Arachidicoccus terrestris: one gene and its partner. The protein of the gene in region 2 interacts with the protein of the main gene of each other region in a pairwise test. Links are inferred from orthologs where the notes say so. Each region holds a gene or a part of one and is shown on either strand. Other genes may lie near its edges. The genes, in order: eno and rpe.

Region 1 (3,327 bases), 2.9 Mb from region 2 along the record:
CCTGATTCACCATCCAGGATGGCCGGATAGGGATATAAATAGTCGATAACTTCTTTATCTGACAAATGAGAGAGTTGCCTTAAAGAGGAATTGGGTTGGCGTTTGCTACCCTGCACCATCCAGGGCAAATTTTGATAATGCGCTATATATTCTTTAAATGCGGCCTCCCTGAAGTCTTTAAAAGAAATACCCGCAATACTATAAATCGCCTTTTGGAAGGGGTAGAATATTCCCTTATAGCTAGCTGCCTCATGTATCACTTTTCCCCAAAACGCAGGCCCATAGCGCCTATACCCATAGGAAACCAGCAAATAGCCTAACTGATAATGGCCAGGGAGATAATCTTTATAGGAGCCGTTGCGCAGTTGTTGGTAGTTATAATGCCTACCATCTTTATCCAGTAAAGCGTACGCATTTAAAAAGCGAGGTAACCTCCCCCTGCCCTGGCGGCTATGAATTGTTTCATTAAATACAGCATCCCCCTCAAAAAACCAATTGGGCACAGCCATATCACTCATTAGCGACCTGGCATTATCACCCAACAGCCAATCGACCGTTCGGATAATGCCTCTGTTGATATTATTATACTGAATAACATGACGATATTCATGCAGGGTTAATGTCGTTGTCCAATCCATTCCGCCCAATTCCATTGCATCCATTGGAGTGGAAAGATAAAATTCACTTCGATAAGGCCCAAGCCCTACATATCCATTACTATTAGTTGTCTGTGTTTGTAAGACGACCGGTATGTTCTCTAGCTTCCCGCCCAGAGAATACTCCCTTGTTTTTTGTAGCCGCTCAATAACGGCCGCTACCCTAAAAGCCAGTGTATCAAACCTTACAGGATAAATAATATCGACAGAATCTGTTTTAAGCTGGCGCCATTTTATCTTAGGGGGATTCCCTCCAAACAGCTGGGCCTGAAGAGGAAAAGTCCTGATCGTGAGCAACAAGAGAAGAAGAAATTGTAGCTGGTAACGGCTCATCCGATCTGTATCTTTAGTGTTTACTTTCAATAATGCTGTTATATATAAATATAACAGCACATAAAAACCCGGCTGTAAATCTTTTATAAAAAGCGTACAGCCGGGTTAAAGATATAGAATATTCTGTGGAACTATTTATTAAACAAGTCCGGGAATATAGCATCTGTATCCAATTGTTCCTCAATGCGGATCAATTGGTTGTATTTAGCAATACGGTCCGTACGACTGGCAGATCCGGTTTTGATTTGTCCGCAGTTCAATGCAACCGCCAGGTCTGCAATTGTTGTATCTTCTGTTTCGCCGCTTCGATGGCTCATGACAGTCGTGTAACCGGCATTCTGTGCCATCTGTACAGCCTGAATGGTCTCAGTCAAAGTTCCGATCTGATTGACTTTGATAAGGATGCTATTAGCAATGCTATTATCAATACCGCGTTTTAAGATTTTACTGTTGGTAACAAACAGATCGTCTCCTACCAGCTGAATTTTATCGCCCAGGGCTTCTGTCAACTTTTTCCAACCGTCCCAATCTTCTTCTGCCATGCCGTCTTCAATAGAAACAATCGGATATTTATTTACCCATTCCACCCAATAAGCAACCATTTCATCAGCAGTCAGCTCTTTACCTGTACTTTTGTAGAATTTATATTTACCATCTTTGTACATTTCGCTGCTAGCCGCATCCAGGGCAATAGAAACGTCTTCGCCGGGTTTGTAACCGGCAGATTTGATCGCCTCCAATACAGTTTCAATAGCCTCTTCATTGCTCTGAATATCTGGTGCGAATCCACCTTCATCGCCTACATTTGTACTATAGCCTTTCTTTTTCAGAACAGACTTTAATTCATGGAAAATCTCAGTACCCCAGCGAAGTGCCTCACTGAAAGAAGTCGCACCATGAGGGACGATCATATATTCCTGATAATCGATTTTATTGTCGGCATGTACCCCACCGTTCAGGATATTCATCAATGGAACCGGCAATACACTACTGTTAACGCCTCCGATATATCGATACAAAGGCAGGCCTGATTCCTGAGCAGCTGCTTTAGCCACTGCCAGAGAAACGGCTAAAATTGCGTTTGCACCTAATTTTCCTTTGTTGTCTGTTCCGTCAATCTCCAGTAATTTCTTATCAATACCCACCTGATCAGAAACAGTCCAGCCAATCAGTTGTTCAGCGATAATATCATTTACGTTATCAACGGCCTTCAGGACCCCCTTACCCAGATAAACACTCTTATCTCCATCACGCAGTTCAACGGCTTCATGGATCCCTGTAGATGCTCCGGAAGGAACGGCAGCACGGCCCAAAATACCATTTTCAGTTAATACATCCACTTCTACCGTAGGATTTCCCCGGCTATCAAGAATCTGTCTTGCATGAATATCGGCTATAAAGCTCATATCATTTAATTTTTACAAGTATTGAAAAGAATTTAACTGCGCAATGTTATTGTTTTTTTGCTAGACTGAAAAATAAATAAATAAAATTTCACATACGATTGTTAGTTATAAGTCTTCTGAAATTCAGGCTTTATTGCTGAAGCAAATGCGGTATATTCCTCTTTAACTATAGTAAGCCTTTTCATATTTATTCAGTGCGACGGGCTGGTTTTCAGAAAACTTGGGTACTACAAAAAATTAGCATATCTCCCTGATTAAAGGAAGATCAATTGAATGATCTTTCGCCGATATAGACTATATTTACATAGGGCGAAGTCTTTGAAAATCAGTTCACGATTCCGCTTTTACCCTTTAATACCTAATTACTACCGCACATGGAAAAAATAAGTACAAGTTTGATCAAACAGATTGTCCTTCTGATCCTGATTACGTTCATCGGCATTGAGATCATTGTGCAACTCAAGTACTTTCTACCCGGTTTTTTTGGCGCCATTACCCTTTATGTGTTATATCGAAACTGGTATTACAAACTTATAGAGCAAAAGAAATGGAAAAAATGGGCAGCTGCATTATTACTGATTATGGGCAGTATCATACTGGTGGTTTTTCCGATCTTTTCCGTGATAAAAGTATTGATTCCCCGAATTAATCAGGCCATAGAACAGGCTCCTACTATAACGGGTAAATTAACCCATACCATCGATCTACTTAAAACCCATTTCCCTTCACTGGATATTTCAAATGCGACAATCCTCACGAACTTCAAGAAATTGGCAGCCTATATCCCGCAAATACTCAATGCGACGGCTTCGGTCGTATCTAATCTGGCAGTCGCGTTCTTTATCTTTTATTTTATGTTAATGGGCGGTAGAAAGATGGAAGAAAAACTGGAATCTTTTCTTCCGCTAAGTGAAGAAAATAAATCCACGTTA
Region 2 (3,261 bases):
CCAATCTGCTCTGGCTGGCGGCCTTTGGATTTATCCTGCAGAGCCTGGCAGCTAACCGTAAGATGATCCCACTGTATCTTTATGGTGGCCTGTTCGGCGGTTTAATATTTGTACTCTGCAGCACATTTATACCGCATTCAGCCCATATGGCCCAGCTGGTCGGAGCAACCCCCGCTCTTATTGCCGTAGCGGCGGGAACCACTACGCTCGGCCCTAAATACAGGATATTCCCAATGCTGGGTGGCGGGATTCCACTCTGGGTTTTATTTGTGATTTTTATGGCTATTAATCTAAGTGCCGGTGCTACCGCCGGACTGCCTTTAATACTGGCATATGCCGGCTGTGCGCTGCTGGGATTTTTTGTCATCTGGAGCTGGGATAAAAAAGGAAGAGACTATTGTGAATGGATGTATAACCTGGTCTACCGCATTGACGATATCTTCAATCCTGATAAGAAAACGATTAAAAAAGGCGGCAGGCGACAGCAGCTCTTTTACAAGACCAGCGGTCAGCCCTATAAGAGAACCGAACTGATCACTCAGGAGCGTGTGGACGAATTACTGGACAAAATCAAACTCAAAGGCTATAAATCGCTGTCCAAGGAAGAGAAAGCCTATCTGGAAAGAGCCAGTAAAAAATAGCTTTAAGATCCTTTTAATCGCTTTTTTCAAGATCACACAGCCCATTAATAATAATGCGTCATGAGTCAATCAACAGATAATCCCGCCTCCCCGCATAACGATATAGCAGCTATCAGAACTGAATACAGACATTTGACGCTGAATGAATCGGATGTGGATGCTGATCCGTTTAAGCAATTTGACCGTTGGTGGCAGCAGGCCATCAGTGCTTCAGTAGTAGAAGTAAATGCCATGACCCTGGCCACGGCTTCCCGGGATGGTATTCCGGACGCCAGAATAGTATTACTTAAAGATATTACGGAAGAGGGCTTCGTTTTTTTTACCAATTATGAGAGTAGCAAGGGCAAACAGTTAACCGGGAACCCCAATGCTGCCCTGGTCTTTTTCTGGAAGGAACTGGAAAGACAGGTGCGGATTAAAGGTAAAGTCATAAAGGCCAGCGCTGCGCTCAGTGACCGGTATTTTGCCTCCCGTCCGGCCGGCAGCCGGATCGGCGCCTGGAGCTCTCCCCAGAGCCAGGTCATCGCCTCCAGAGAGATACTGGAGCAAAATGAGCATGATTTTAAGCTAAAGTTCGGAGAAGACATCCCAAGGCCCGATCACTGGGGCGGCTTTGTCGTCTTACCCGAGAGTCTGGAATTCTGGCAGGGGCGTCCCAGCAGGCTCCATGACCGGATATACTATTCTAAAAATGAGGATGGCTGGCAAATATCCAGGTTAGCCCCTTAATACGTACCGATACATCCGCTCATCAGGCGTCCAGCAAATCTGCGATCGCTTTTTGGGGATCGGGAGCCTTAAATACGGAACTACCGGCTACCAGCACATTAACGCCACTGTCAAATAAGGCCCGTGCATTCTCCTGGGTTACGCCTCCATCAATCTGAATCAAGGTCTTCAGCCCTTTTTCCAGTATAAGCTGGCTTAACTCTTTTATTTTGACATAGGTATGTTCAATAAATTTTTGTCCGCCAAATCCCGGATTAACGCTCATCAGATTCACCACATCGGCATGCTGAATGATGTCCTTTAGAAAATCAATAGGCGTATGAGGATTAACGGCAATACCGGCTTTCATATCCATATCATGGATTTGTTCCAGCACACGGTGTAAATGCGGACAGGCTTCAATGTGAACGCTGAGCTGGTCAGCACCTGCTTTTTTAAAATCAGCAATATATTTTTCCGGTTCGACAATCATCAGGTGTACGTCACAGAATTTATCCGTGGCACCGGCAATATGCTCCACTACCGGCAGCCCGAAACTGATATTGGGTACAAACCGGCCATCCATGATATCCAGATGGAGCCACTCGGCAGCACTGTCGTTGACCATGGCCACTTCCGAAGCGAGTTGCAGAAAATTAGAGGCCAGGAAAGAGGGAGCGATAATGCGCTTCATATAATATGTTTTTACGTAGCTGATACTTTTTGTTGAATGGCAGGTTGATAAGGTTTGATCAACAGGCTTTTTTGATAATAGGCTCTGGCACTGTCTTTTTGTTGCATTGCCCCAAAAACATCGCCGGTTATATTGAGCAGGTCTATAGACGCCTGATTGTGCTTTAAGCCCTCCAGGACTGCTTCTTTCGCAGAAGCCGCCTGTCCCGTCTTTAAAAAGAACCTGGCTTTTGCCACATAAGCTTCGGCAAAAGCCGGATCTAACTGAATACTTTTATCCAGATAACTCAATGCATTTACCGAGTCCATTTTCCCGGCAGCGAAAAGCCCCTTGATATAATTACTGTATATGGGACTGGTGGTCAACTCATCTGCTATTTTAAGGCAGGTGTCCTGATTGTGCAAAGCATAGATCACGGCCTGGGCCAACAAGGCCTCTTCGCCTTTATACTTTGTCAGAGCCCTGTTAAAGGAAGCCTGTGCACCTGTTGTATCCGTACTGTCCAGTAATATCTTCGCTTTTACGACCCAAAGACCATATTTCGAGCTGTCTGTACTGAGCAGCGTATCCATTTGCGTGAGCGCTTCTTTATATCTGCCTACGCTATCCAGTTTCTGAGCTGTCAATAATCTAAGTCCGGCGCTGTCCGGATGGGCTGCCAGGAACGTCAGATAAGCATCCGCTTCTTTTTGTTTAAATGCCAAAGAATGGGGATCCTCTGTTCCCTGCTGGCAGCTGCTAACAGCTGCGACTGTCACCACTATCCCTAATAGGCCTTTTAGCAGGCCGGTTATTTTCATCATCCCACAAATTTAGTGAAGGTTCACCGCTTGTACAAGGCATTTTCAAGGCAATTCCCTAAAAACTATCAATTATTTGTATTTTTGCAGCAAAGTCAATTCTATATGCGCTTTCAGTTTGATCATTTACTCACTGTTACTTTTACTTTGTTTGCGGTCATTGATGCGCTGGGCTCCATTCCCCTGTTTATTTCTATAAAAGAAAAAAGCAAGGGACAATTCAATGCCAAGAAAATATCCATTATCTCAGGCATTATCATGATTGTCTTTTTATTTGCCGGGCAACAGTTCCTGGATCTGCTGGGGCTGGATATTAAATCCTTTGCCGTAGCCGGTTCCATCGTGCTGTTTCTTTTAGGCCTGGAAATGATCCTGGGGCACGAGATCTTTAAAGGGGACAATAACCCCGAACTCGGCG

What was found.
Region 1: the proteins of rpe (region 2) and eno interact in binary tests that used the Escherichia coli proteins (3 or more experiments, as listed by UniProt). The link is inferred for Arachidicoccus terrestris from one-to-one orthologs.

Annotation. Positions count from the first base shown.
Region 1 is NZ_CP083387.1:3,736,552-3,739,878, reverse strand. The notes cover bases 259-3,253. They hold eno (phosphopyruvate hydratase), read right to left. Parts: upstream 2,396-3,253; coding sequence 1,121-2,395; downstream 259-1,120. Other genes in these bases: K9M52_RS14540 (AI-2E family transporter), read left to right, coding at 2,770-3,253; K9M52_RS14550 (hypothetical protein), read right to left, coding at 259-1,019. Outside these bases: more of K9M52_RS14550, read right to left, coding at 1-258; more of K9M52_RS14540, read left to right, coding at 3,254-3,327. UniProt on the Escherichia coli protein: Catalyzes the reversible conversion of 2-phosphoglycerate (2-PG) into phosphoenolpyruvate (PEP). It is essential for the degradation of carbohydrates via glycolysis.
Region 2 is NZ_CP083387.1:839,087-842,347, forward strand. Bases 219-3,147 are described here. They hold rpe (ribulose-phosphate 3-epimerase), read right to left. Parts: upstream 2,044-3,147; coding sequence 1,393-2,043; downstream 219-1,392. Other genes in these bases: K9M52_RS03315 (rhomboid family intramembrane serine protease), read left to right, coding at 219-641; pdxH (pyridoxamine 5'-phosphate oxidase), read left to right, coding at 702-1,370; K9M52_RS03330 (tetratricopeptide repeat protein), read right to left, coding at 2,055-2,846; K9M52_RS03335 (MarC family protein), read left to right, coding at 2,949-3,147. Also shown: more of K9M52_RS03315, read left to right, coding at 1-218; more of K9M52_RS03335, read left to right, coding at 3,148-3,261. UniProt on the Escherichia coli protein: Catalyzes the reversible epimerization of D-ribulose 5-phosphate to D-xylulose 5-phosphate.